2 regions of the Streptomyces lancefieldiae genome follow, and region 1 is predicted to be linked to the other one. Evidence: riboswitches for the same ligand, from Rfam matches in the RefSeq annotation. Region 1 holds a riboswitch; the other holds the start of a gene.
What was found. A riboswitch is a leader RNA that binds a small molecule or an ion and turns the genes downstream of it on or off. The one in region 1 is predicted to bind S-adenosylmethionine.
Positions count from the first base shown of each region.

Region 2: linked by a shared signal. The riboswitch ahead of thrC (threonine synthase) and the one ahead of RM812_RS36300 (aminotransferase class V-fold PLP-dependent enzyme) in region 1 are both predicted to bind S-adenosylmethionine.

Region 1 is NZ_JAVRFH010000067.1:13,786-19,901, reverse strand. It holds gene RM812_RS36310 (SLC13 family permease) at 41-1,456, shown strand; gene RM812_RS36305 (glycerate kinase) at 1,468-2,775, shown strand; gene RM812_RS36300 (aminotransferase class V-fold PLP-dependent enzyme) at 2,688-4,097, opposite strand; SAM riboswitch class IV at 4,294-4,410, opposite strand; gene trpD (anthranilate phosphoribosyltransferase) at 4,491-5,555, opposite strand; gene qcrB (cytochrome bc1 complex cytochrome b subunit) at 5,685-6,116, opposite strand, start outside.
Region 2 is NZ_JAVRFH010000032.1:60,110-66,225, reverse strand. It holds gene RM812_RS26890 (alpha,alpha-trehalose-phosphate synthase (UDP-forming)) at 1-1,137, opposite strand, end outside; gene RM812_RS26885 (glucosyl-3-phosphoglycerate synthase) at 1,205-2,176, opposite strand; SAM riboswitch class I at 2,318-2,465, shown strand; gene thrC (threonine synthase) at 2,484-3,800, shown strand; gene RM812_RS26875 (MoaD/ThiS family protein) at 3,797-4,072, shown strand; gene RM812_RS26870 (cold-shock protein) at 4,479-4,682, shown strand; gene groL (chaperonin GroEL) at 5,126-6,116, shown strand, end outside.

The DNA of each region.
Region 1 (6,116 bases):
GCTCATTGAGGGCTCACCGCCGGGGAGAACCCTCGATGACGTGACGTTGAACCTCCGCCTCGCGGCGGCCCTGTGCGTGGCGCTGTCCCTGTGCGCGCTGCTGGCGGTCCCCGCCGGCTTCCCCGCCCTGGGCGGCGACGCGCGCCTGACCCTCGCCGTGTTCGCGCTGGCCACCTGTGCCTGGATCGGCACGCCGATCGACGACACGTACATCGCGCTGGGCGCCGGTCTCGCGTTGACCGTGACCGGTGTCATCAGCAGCGACACCCTCTTCAGCACCCTCGGGGACGCCACCGTGTGGCTGCTGATCTGCGCCTTCGTGCTGGCGGCGGCGGTGGCCCGGACCGGGCTCGCCGGGCGGGCGGCGGCCTTCCTGGTCGGCGGGGCGCACACGGTACGGCAGTTGATCCACCTGACGACGGCCGCGCTGGTCGTCACCGCGTTCGCGGTGCCGGCCACGTCGGGCCGGGCGGCGCTCGCGCTGCCGGTGTTCCTGGCGCTCGCCAAGGCGCTCGCCGACCGGAAGCGACTGGTCGTGATGCTGGCGCTGCTGTTCCCGACCGTGATCCTGCTGTCGGCGGTGGCGACCCTGATCGGAGCGGGCGCGCACCTGATCACGGTGTCGGTGCTGTGGGAGGCGACCGGGGAGCGGATCGGCTTCACCCAGTGGCTGCTGCTCGGACTGCCGCTGGCAGTGGCCTCCTCCCATCTGGCCGCCGAGGCCGTGCTGCTGACGACCACTCGGCGCGCGGACCGCGAGGGCCCGGTCCGCATCACCGCCGCGGAGATACAGCGGCACAGCGAGAGCCCGGTCACCGGCCCCTGGACGCAGGCGGAGAAGCGCTGCGCGCTGCTGCTGGCCACGGTGGTGGCCCTGTGGTGCGGCGAACCGCTGCACCACGTCTCACCCGCGGTGGTGGCGCTGATCGGCGCGGTCGTCGCCTCCTCCCCCGCTCTGGGCACCGTACGACTCAAGGACGCGCTCAAGACCGTTCCCTGGTCGCTGCTGCTGTTCATGGCGGCGACCATGGCGATGGGCGTCGCGCTCGCCGACTCCGGCGCGGCGAAGTGGCTGGTGTCGGGGCTGCCCGCGCACGTCGCGCCGGCCCTCTTCCTCGGGGCCGTGGTCGCGGTCAGCACGGCGGCCCACCTGGTCCTCCAGTCCCGCTCGGCACGCTCCTCCGTCCTGGTCCCGCTGGTGATCGCGGCGGCCGTGGGCTCCGGGGTCAATCCGGTCACCGCCGCGCTCGCGTCCACCGCCGCCGCCGGCTTCTGCCACACGCTCCCGGCCTCCGCCAAGCCGGTCACGCTCTTCGCGGAAATACCCGACGTCCCCACCTACACCCCGCGGGACCTGCTGCGGCTGTCCGCCGTCCTGGCCCCGCTGACCGCCGCGCTCGTGCTGTTCTTCGCCGCCGCCGTCTGGCCGCTGCTCGGCGTGCCCGTGACCCGTTGAAGGAGTCCTCCATGCTGAACCGTGTTGTCGTAGCCCCCAGCGGCTTCAAGGAGTCCCTGTCCGCCCAGGCCGCCGCCGACGCCATCGCGGCGGGTGTCCGCCGGGTCCTGCCGGCCGCCGGGATCGACCTGATCCCGCTGGTGGACGGCGGCGAGGGCACGGCCGTGGCGCTGGCCTCCGCGACCGGGGGGCGGCTGGTCGCACTGGCCGCCACCGGCCCGGTCGGCGAACCCGTCGGCACCCATTTCGCGCTGCTCGGCGCCGGGGACACGGCGGTGGTGGAGATGGCGGCCGTGGCGGGACTGTCGCTGGTCCCCCGCGCCCTGCGCGATCCCGGTGCGACGACGACGTACGGCGTCGGCGAACTGATCCGCGCCGCGCTCGACACCGGGGTGCGGCGCATCCTGGTCGGCTGCGGCGACTCGGGCACGTCCGACGGGGGCGCGGGCGCGCTCCAGGCGCTCGGGGCCCGGCTGCTGGACGCCGACGGCTTCGAACTCCCTTACGGCGGGCGGGAGCTGGTCCGCCTGGCCCGCGTCGACCCGGCCGGTCTGGATGCCCGGCTGAAGGACACGGAGCTGCTCGTCGCGTGCAACCCGTACAACGTACTGTGCGGCGAGCGGGGCGTGGCCCGGGTGTTCGGCCCGCAGAAGGGGGCGACGCCCACGCAGGTCGAGGAGTTGTCCGCGGGGCTGGAGAACTGGGCGGACGTCCTCACCCGCGACGTGAACCCCACCGGCGCCGGGCGCCCCAGCCGCGGCACGGCCCCCACCCGCGGCGCGGCCCTCGCCGGCATCGACCTGCGCCACGGCCCCGGCACCGGTGCCTCGGGCGGTCTGGGCGCGGGGCTGGCCGCCGTCGGCGCCCGGCTGCTGCCCCGCTTCGACGTCCTGCTGGACCATCTCGACCTGGACGCCCGGCTCGCCCGTGCCGACCTGGTGATCACCGCCGAGGGCGCCCTGGACCACCAGACGCCGCGCGGCAAGGTCCCGGCCGAGGTGGCCCGCCGCGCCAAGCTCTCCGGGCGTCCCGTCCTCGCCCTGGCCGGCACGCTCGGCGAGGGCGCGCACCAGGTGCCGGGGGTGGACGCCTTTCACGGCATCATGCCGGCCCCGATGGCCCTGGCGGACGCCCTGGTGCGCGCCGCCGAGCTGCTCACGGACGCCACGGAGCGGGCGCTGCGGATGATCCTGCTCGGGTCGCGGCTGCCGGGCCGGGCGGCGCGGGCGGCTCAGGCGTCGTCGGCGGAGGTGGTGTCGGCGGAGGTGGTGTCGGCGGGGGTGGTGTCGGGCACGCAACGGCCGTCCTGGGTGCGGTAGTTCCACCGGGCGCCGTCGTTCACCAGCTCCCTGACCGCGGTCACGAAGCGCTCGACGTGCTCGTCCGGGGTGCCCGCGCCGAAGCTCACGCGGATGGCGTTGAGGGACTTCTCGCCCGGCGCCGCCTCGGGGGCGCCGCACTCGCCCTGCGCCTGCGGGTCACTGCCGAGCAGGGTGCGCACCAGCGGGTGGGCGCAGAACAGGCCGTCGCGCACGCCGATGCCGTACTCGGCGGAGAGCGCCGCGGCGAAGTGGGAGCTGTTCCAGCCCTCGACGACGAAGGAGAGCACGCCGACGCGGGGGGCGTCGTCGCCGAAGAGGGACAGGACCCGGACCTCCGGCACCTCGGCGAGCCCCTCCCGGACCTTGCGGACCAGGTACTCCTCGCGGGCGACCAGCGTGTCGAACCCGGCCTCGGTGAGCGCCTTGCAGGCGGAGGCGATGGCGTAGGCGCCGATGACGTTGGGCGACCCGGCCTCGTGCCGCGCGGCGCTCTCGTGCCACTCCACGTCCACACCCCCGTCGGTGCGCCGGCTGACCCTGCGGCTGGCGCCGCCGCCCGCGAGGTACGGCTCCGCCTCGCGCAGCCAGTCGGCACGCCCGGCCAGCACGCCGGAGCCGAAGGGGGCGTACAGCTTGTGCCCGGAGAAGGCGACCCAGTCCACGTCCAGGCCGGTCACGGAAACGGGGTGGTGCGGGGCGAGCTGGGCGGCGTCCAGCACGATCCGGGCGCCGTGCGCGTGCGCCGCGGCGGCCAGTTCGCGCACCGGCCACAGCTCGCCGGTGACGTTGGAGGCACCGGTGACGCACACCAGGGCGGGCCCGTACGGCTCGCGGGCGGCGAGGGCGCGCTCCAGGGTCTCGACGGCCTCGGCGGGGCTGCGCGGGGCGTCGAGGCAGGTCACGTCCGCGTCCCGCCAGGGCAGCAGCGAGGCGTGGTGCTCCGTCTCGAAGACGAAGACCCGGCAGTCGGCGGGCAGCGCGGCGGCGAGCAGGTTCAGGGAGTCGGTGGTGGACCGGGTGAACACCACCTGGTCCCCGTCCCGGCAGTCGAGGAAGTCGGCGACGGTGTTCCGCGCGTTCTCGAACAGGTCGGTCGACAGCTGCGACAGGTACCCGGCGCCACGGTGCACGCTGCCGTAGTACGGGGCATAGGCCGCCACGTCGTCCCAGACCCGCTGGAGCGCGGGTGCGCTGGCGGCGTAGTCGAGCGCGGCGTAGGTGACCTCCCCGCCGGTGACGAGCGGGACGGTGACATCCCGGCCCAGAACGGGCAGAGGGGCACAAACGGACTGGTCGACGGCAAGGGTGGAGACGGACATGGGTGCACTCCCGTGAAGGCAGGTGGTGTCACCACGCGAACCGCGACGGCTCCAGCCCGGGAGATACGTCAAGAACGCGGTGAACGCGGTGGAGACGGTGAAAGGGGGATGCGGAGGCGGGGCTCTGCGGCCCTATCGCATTCGCTGATTCACGGGAGACTCCCTCGAACGACCCAGGACCCCTGGTTTCGCGAGGGGTCCGCGCTTGCCGTGGACCTTGCTGTCCACCGCCTGGTCTTCACCCGGGGCACCCCGCCACGGACGGAGGGTTGCCGGACAGTCGGCCGGGGCCGAATGACTGTCGCTCATGACCTGCCAAGGAACGTACGTGAAGTGATCGTCGTCCCGCAACCCGAGTCCGGATCGCGGGACGGGCGTCACACCGACGGACGGTTACGCGTTGCTCGCCGCGATCCAGCGCTCCAGGCTCCGCCTGGCCGCGCCCGAGTCGATGGCCTCGGCCGCCCGGTCCATGCCGGCCCGGATCCGCTCGGTCAGCGGCCCGTCGCCGGGCTCCAGGGCCACCAGGGCCGCCGCCGAGTTCAGCAGCACCGCGTCCCGTACGGGGCCCCGCTCGCCGGCCAGCAGACGGCGGGCGACATCGGCGTTGTAGGAGGCGTCGGCTCCGCGCAGCGCCTGGACCGGCACCAGTTCGAGGCCGACGTCCCGCGGGTCGAAGGCCTCCTCGGTGACCTTGCCGTCCCGCACGACCCAGACTCGGGACGTGGCCGTCGTGGTCAGCTCGTCGAGGCCGTCGTCGCCCCGGAACACCAGGGACGAGTGGCCGCGCTCGGCGAAGACACCGGCGATGATCGGCGCCATCCGGGCGTGCGCGACCCCGATCGCCTGGGCCTTCACCCGGGCGGGGTTGGTCAGCGGACCCAGGAAGTTGAACACCGTGCGGATGCCCAGCTGGCCGCGTGCCGCCGCCACGTGCCGCAGTGCCGGGTGGAACTTCACGGCGAAGCAGAAGGTGATGCCGGCCTCCTCAGCGACCTGGGCCACCCGCTTCGGCGTCAGCTCCAGGTTGACCCCGAGCTTCTCCAGCACGTCGGAGGCACCGGACGCGGAGGAGGCGGCCCGGTTGCCGTGCTTGACGACCCTCGCGCCCGTGCCGGCCACGACGATCGCCGACATGGTGGAGATGTTGACCGTCTTGGCGCCGTCGCCGCCGGTGCCGACGATGTCGACCGTCTCGCCCGGCACCTCGATCACGTTGGCGTGGGCGTACATGGTGCGGACGAGACCGGAGATCTCCTCGACGGTCTCCCCCTTGGAGCGCAGCGCCACCGCGAACCCGGCGATCTGCGCGTCGGTCGCCTCGCCGCGCATGATCACGTCCAGCGCCCAGGCGGTGTCGTCCGCGGACAGGTCGCGGCCGTCCAGCAGTCCGTTCAGCAGGGCGGGCCAGGAGCGGCCCGCCGCGGTGTCGCCTCCAGCGGGGGTCACAGCGCTCATGAGCCGCTCCTGAAAGTGTGAATCACGGAAAGGTATGCACCCCCACCCTATCCAGCCCCGGGCACGGCGAAGGGCCCCGTCCGCAGACCGGACGGGGCCCTTCGACCGTGGTGTGGCGACGCTGGAGGGTCAGTGGTGGCCGTGGCCGCTCGTGATCTCCTTGTACTCCTCGACAGTCGGCTTCGGAATCTGCGACTCCTCGCCGTAGTACGCCTTGCTGAGCTTGGCGCGCAGCTTCTCCGTGCCCTTCGGCTTGCGCTCGACACCGTTCTCGTCGACCGTCGGGCCGATCTCGGCCGGCTTGTACTGCTCGTGCGCCGTGAGGGTGTACAGCTGCTCCTGGCTGAGCGGCTCGTGCACCTCGATGAACTCACCGTGCGGCAGGCGCTTGATGATGCCCGCCTCGCGGCCGTGCAGCACCTTGTCCCTGTCCCGGCGCTGGAGGCCGAGGCAGATGCGCTTGGTGGCGATGAACGCGAGGACCGGGCCGACGAAGAACGCGATGCGGACGAACCAGGTGATCGCGTTGATCGACAGGTGGAAGTGCGTGGCCCACAGGTC
Region 2 (6,116 bases), on a different contig from region 1:
CTTGGCGACCAGGTTCATCCCGTCCCGGATGGGATTGACGAGCGCCACGTCGGCCAGCCGGTACGCCGCCAGCGACCGCGCGAAGTCGTCCTTCACGTGCAGCACGACCGGCGTCCAGCCCGCCGTCCCGAACTCCGCGTTGATCTCCTGCGCCACCCGCCGCACCTCGGCGGTGTAGTCCCGGTACACGGCGAGGTCCTGCCGCGAGGGGTAGGCGAACGCGACGTGCACGACCCGTTCGCGCCACTCGGGCCGCCCGGCCAGCAGCTCCCGGTACGCCAGCAGCCCCCGCACGATGTTCTTGGACAGCTCGGTCCGGTCCACCCGCACGATCGTCCGGCGTCCCTCGCCGATCTCCGCCCGCAGCGCCGCCATCCGCTCGTCCACGTCGGCCTCGTGCGACCGCTTCCGCAGGAAGTCCGCGTCCGCGCCGAGCCCGTGCACGCCGATCTCCGTGCCGCCGAGGCCGCCCACCAGCGCCTCGCAGCAGGCGGTGAACGCGTCGGCCCACCGCCGGGTGAGGAACCCGAGCCGGTCGGCGCCGAGCATCCCGCGCAGCACCTGCTCGGCGATGTCGTCCGGCAGCATCCGGAAGTAGTCGACCGGCGCCCACGGCGTGTGCGAGAAGTGCCCGATCCGCAGGTCGGGCCGCAGCTCCCGCAGCATCCCCGGCACCAGCGTGAGGTGGTAGTCCTGCACGATCGCGACCGCCCCCTCGGCGGCCTCCTCGGCCAGCGCCTCGGCGAAGGCCCGGTTGTACGCCTCGTAGGACGCCCACTGCCGCCGGAACTCCCCGTCGAAGACGGGCTCCACGGGCGTCTGGTACAGCATGTGGTGCACGAACCACAGCACCGAGTTGGCGATCCCGTTGTACGCGTCCGCGTGCACGTCGGCCGGCACGTCCAGCATCCGTACGCCGTCCTCGCCGACCCCGCGCCGCACCGCCTCCCGGTCGCCGTCGCCCAGCGCGGAGCACACCCACAGCGCGCCCGCGTCCGGCCCGATGGCCGACAGTCCGGAGACCAGCCCGCCACCGCCCCGTTTGGCGTGCAGCGAACCGTCCTGACGCACCTCGTACGAGACCGGTCCCCGGTTGGAGGCGACCAGCACCTGAGCAGCACCGAAGCTTGAAGCCATACGCCTCAACCTAGCCCGGCCCCGTAAACCTCAAACGTTCCCGCGCGCACCTCGGGTGGAGATCCGGTCACGCCACCCTGCGCGCCGCGTACTCCGCGATCTCCGCCATCGGCGGCCGTTCCTCGGTGTCCACGGAGTAGGTGCGCGGCTCGAAGCCGTCGGCGCCCCGTTCGAACTGGGTGAGGGAGGGCCGGACCAGATGGCCGCGGGCCAGCCGGAGCTGTGCGGTGCGGTAGATCGCGGCGGACATGCGGCCCAGGGCCTGGCCGTCCTGGTGCCGGTGCCGGCGCACACCGACGTCGACCTGCGCGAGGGCGTCCAGGCCCACCAGGTGCAGGGCGTCGACCAGCATGCCGAGCTCGACGCCGTAGCCGACGGGGAAGGGGAGCTGTTCGAGGAGGGAGCGGCGGGCCGCGTACTCGCCGCCGAGCGGCTGGACGAAGCCGGCCAGCCGGGGCCAGTGCATGTTGAGCAGCGGGCGGGCCATCAGTTCCGTGACCCGGCCGCCCTGCCCGGCCGCGTCCGTGCCGCGGGCCGGCCCGTCGGACACCGTGAGCGGGCGGTCGTACATGGCCTTGACCAGCTGCACGTCGGGCTCGGTGAGCAGCGGGCCCACGATCCCGGAGACGAAGTCGGCGCGGAAGTCGCGCAGGTCGGCGTCGACGAAGCAGACGATGTCGCCGCGGGTGACCAGCAGCGAGCGCCACAGCACCTCGCCCTTGCCGGGCACGGCCGGTATGCGCGGGAGGATCGCGTCGCGGTGCACGACGCGCGCGCCCGCCGCCGCGGCCACCGCCGACGTGCGGTCGGTCGACCCGGAGTCCACGACCACGATCTCGTCGACGAGCGGGATCCGGCCCATCAGGTCCCGGCGGATCACCGTGACGATGTCGCCGACCGTCGCCTCCTCGTCGAGGGCGGGGAGCACCACGCTGACCGACTGTCCCGTGGCGTGCTTGGCACTCAGGATCCGCTGGATCGGCCGGTCCGCGGCGGACCAGGAGCGTGCGTTCAGCCAGCGCTCGACTTCTTCCAGCACGGTCGGTGGCTCCTTTGTGATCCATCTCGCGGTACGGACGACTATCTCAAGTGTCCTGGCCTTCGGTTACAGTCTTGAACAACGCGGAGGACCCCCGCATGCCGGGGTCGCCGCGCGCACAACCGAAAAACAACCACATACCGCTCATCCAGAGGGGCAGAGGGATACGGCCCGATGAAGCCCCGGCAACCCTCCAGTCGGTTCTTGTCACACGGACGTGGCGAGGCTCCCGACTAGGGAAGGTGCCAAATCCGTCTCACGGCGAGATGCGTCGTGAGGAAGATGAGGAGAAAGGGCCTCGCCTCACATGGCTGTGCAGACCGTCGAGAGCACCACCGACACCGACGACGCCACCCCCACCGCTTCCCCCGCCTCCCCTGTCGACCTGGGGCCCGCCACGGCGCTCTCCTGCCGGGAATGCGGTCACCGCGTACCGCTCGGCCCGGTCTTCGCCTGCGAGGAGTGTTTCGGCCCGCTGGAGATCGCCTACGACTTCTCGGCCTACGACACCGAGGAACTGCGGCAGCGCATCGAAGCGGGCCCCGCGAACATCTGGCGTTACGCGCCGCTGCTGCCCGTCCCCGCGGACGTCGCCGACAAGCCGAACATCAACCCCGGCTGGACCAAGCTGGTCAAGGCCGACAACCTGGCCCGCGAGCTCGGCGTCACCGGCGGCCTGTACGTCAAGGACGACTCCGGCAACCCGACGCACTCCTTCAAGGACCGTGTCGTCGCCCAGGCCATCGAGGCCGCCCGCGCCTTCGGCTTCACCACCCTCTCCTGCTCCTCCACCGGCAACCTCGCCGGTGCCGTCGGCGCCGCCGCCGCCCGGGCCGGCTTCCGCTCCTGCGTGTTCATCCCGCACGACCTGGAGCAGGGCAAGGTCGTCATGGCCGCCGTCTACGGCGGTGAGCTCGTCGGCATCGAGGGCAACTACGACGACGTGAACCGCTTCTGCTCCGAGCTGATCGGCGACCCGGCCGGCGAGGGCTGGGGCTTCGTCAACGTCAACCTGCGCCCGTACTACGCGGAGGGTTCAAAGACCCTCGCGTACGAGATCTGCGAGCAGCTCGGCTGGCGGCTGCCCGACCAGATCGTCGTCCCGATCGCCTCCGGCTCGCAGCTCACGAAGATCGACAAGGGGCTGCAGGAGCTGATCGGGCTGGGCCTGGTCGAGGACAAGCCGTACAAGATCTTCGGCGCCCAGGCCGAGGGCTGCTCGCCGGTGTCCACCGCCTACAAGGCGGGCCACGACGTCGTACGCCCCCAGAAGCCGAACACCATCGCCAAGTCCCTCGCGATCGGCAACCCGGCCGACGGCCCGTACGTCCTCGACATCGCGCGCCGCACCGGCGGTGCCGTGGAGGACGTGACGGACGAGCAGGTCGTCGACGCCATCAAGCTGCTCGCGCGCACCGAGGGCATCTTCGCCGAGACGGCGGGCGGGGTGACGGTCGGCGTCACGAGGAAGCTGATCGAGAACGGCGTGCTGGACCCCTCGCTCACCACGGTCGTCCTCAACACCGGGGACGGCCTCAAGACCCTCGACGCGGTGGCCGGCACCGGCCTCACCGCCACCATCCGCCCGAACCTGGACTCCTTCCGAGAGGCTGGCCTCGCATGAGCGTGACCGTCCGCATCCCGACCATCCTGCGCACCTACACCGGCGGCAGGGCCGAGGTCGCCGCCGAGGGCGCGACCCTCGGGGAGGTCATCTCCGACCTGGAGAAGAACCACACCGGCATCGCCGCCCGCGTCCTGGACGACCAGGGCAAGCTGCGCCGGTTCGTCAACGTCTACGTCAACGACGACGACGTCCGCTTCGAGCAGGGCCTTCAGACCGCGACCCCGGACGGCGCGGGCGTCTCCATCATCCCGGCGGTCGCCGGCGGCTGATACGCCTCGTGGCGCGCATTGCCCTCTCCGTAAGAGAAGCGGAGAGGGCAATTCCATGTGATTGAGCGCGGTAGAGTTGGGGAACGCGCCCCTGACCGCGTGATCGGGAGCCCTGAATTCCTGCCGCCCGTCCGAACAGTTGTAGCCAAAGTGTGGGCGTATTTCGCGGCTTTTGTTCCCTTTGTGTACCCCGACTTGACACGAATTCAGGCGAATTCTCGCCATATTCCCGACCGGGTGCGTCCAGATTTCTCGTCCGATTGACCTGTTGCAGAGGGCAGTTGGACAGATACATTCAGCCGCGGTCGACGCGTTCCGGCGCACGCCCCCAGTCGTGGGGGGTGAGGTCTGACCCGGGTCCGCGAAGTGCGGATCTGTGCAAGGGCCAGTAATAGGGGAGTTAGGCATGGCTCAGGGCACCGTCAAGTGGTTCAACGCGGAGAAGGGGTACGGCTTCATCGCGGTCGACGGTGGTGCGGATGTTTTCGTCCACTACAGCGCGATTCAGATGGACGGCTACCGCACCCTCGAAGAAGGCCAGCGGGTCGAGTTCGAGATCTCGCAGGGTCAGAAGGGCCCGCAGGCCGACATGGTTCGCCTCAGCGCCTGAGACGCGCGGCCGACAGCAGGCGAGCGGTCTTCTCCGAAGGGCCCGTACCTCCCGGGGTACGGGCCCTTCGGCCTGCCCGGACCCGGCACCCCCGGCGTTCGCGGGTGGCTGAGCGCCCCCGCTGATCCCCGGGAGGCGCTTGCGCCCACCCGTCACCCGACCACCGCCCCTCAACGAGCCCGCTTCGCGGGCGCACCTTGTGCCCACCCGTCACCCGACCACCACCCCTCAACGAGCCCGCTTCGCGGGCGCACCTTGCACTCGGACGGGGCGAGTGCTAATCATTGGCGTTAGCACTCTGAAGGTGAGAGTGACAACGAAGGACCGGGTCGGTGAGGCCCGCAGGCCGGGTGGGGAAGGAACCACGAGGCAGGCGAGCCGTCCGTCGCGGGCGCGGGCGCGGTCCGAAGGAATCACCCCCAGTCCTGGAGGGACCACTTCACATGGCCAAGATCATCGCGTTCGACGAGGAGGCGCGGCGCGGCCTCGAGCGCGGCATGAACCAGCTCGCGGACGCCGTCAAGGTGACGCTCGGCCCCAAGGGCCGCAACGTCGTCCTCGAGAAGAAGTGGGGCGCCCCCACGATCACCAACGATGGTGTCTCCATCGCCAAGGAGATCGAGCTCGAGGACCCGTACGAGAAGATCGGCGCCGAGCTGGTCAAGGAAGTCGCCAAGAAGACGGACGACGTCGCCGGTGACGGTACGACCACCGCGACCGTCCTGGCCCAGGCCCTGGTCAAGGAAGGCCTGCGCAACGTCGCGGCCGGCGCCAACCCGATGGCCCTCAAGCGCGGCATCGAGAAGGCCGTCGAGGCCGTCTCCGCCGCCCTGCTCGAGCAGGCCAAGGATGTCGAGACCAAGGAGCAGATCGCCTCCACGGCCTCCATCTCCGCCGCCGACACCCAGATCGGCGAGCTCATCGCCGAGGCCATGGACAAGGTCGGCAAGGAAGGCGTCATCACCGTCGAGGAGTCCCAGACCTTCGGTCTGGAGCTGGAGCTCACCGAGGGTATGCGCTTCGACAAGGGCTACATCTCGGCGTACTTCGCCACCGACATGGAGCGTATGGAGGCGTCGCTCGACGACCCGTACATCCTGATCGCCAACTCCAAGATCGGCAACGTCAAGGACCTGCTGCCGCTCCTGGAGAAGGTCATGCAGTCGGGCAAGCCGCTGCTGATCATCGCCGAGGACGTCGAGGGCGAGGCCCTGTCGACCCTGGTCGTCAACAAGATCCGCGGCACCTTCAAGTCCGTCGCCGTCAAGGCCCCGGGCTTCGGCGACCGCCGCAAGGCCATGCTCGGCGACATCGCCATCCTCACGGGCGGCGAGGTCATCTCCGAGGAGGTCGGCCTCAAGCTGGAGAACGCCACGCTCGACCTGCTGGGCAAGGCGCGCAAGGTCGTCATCACCAAGGACGAGACCACGATCG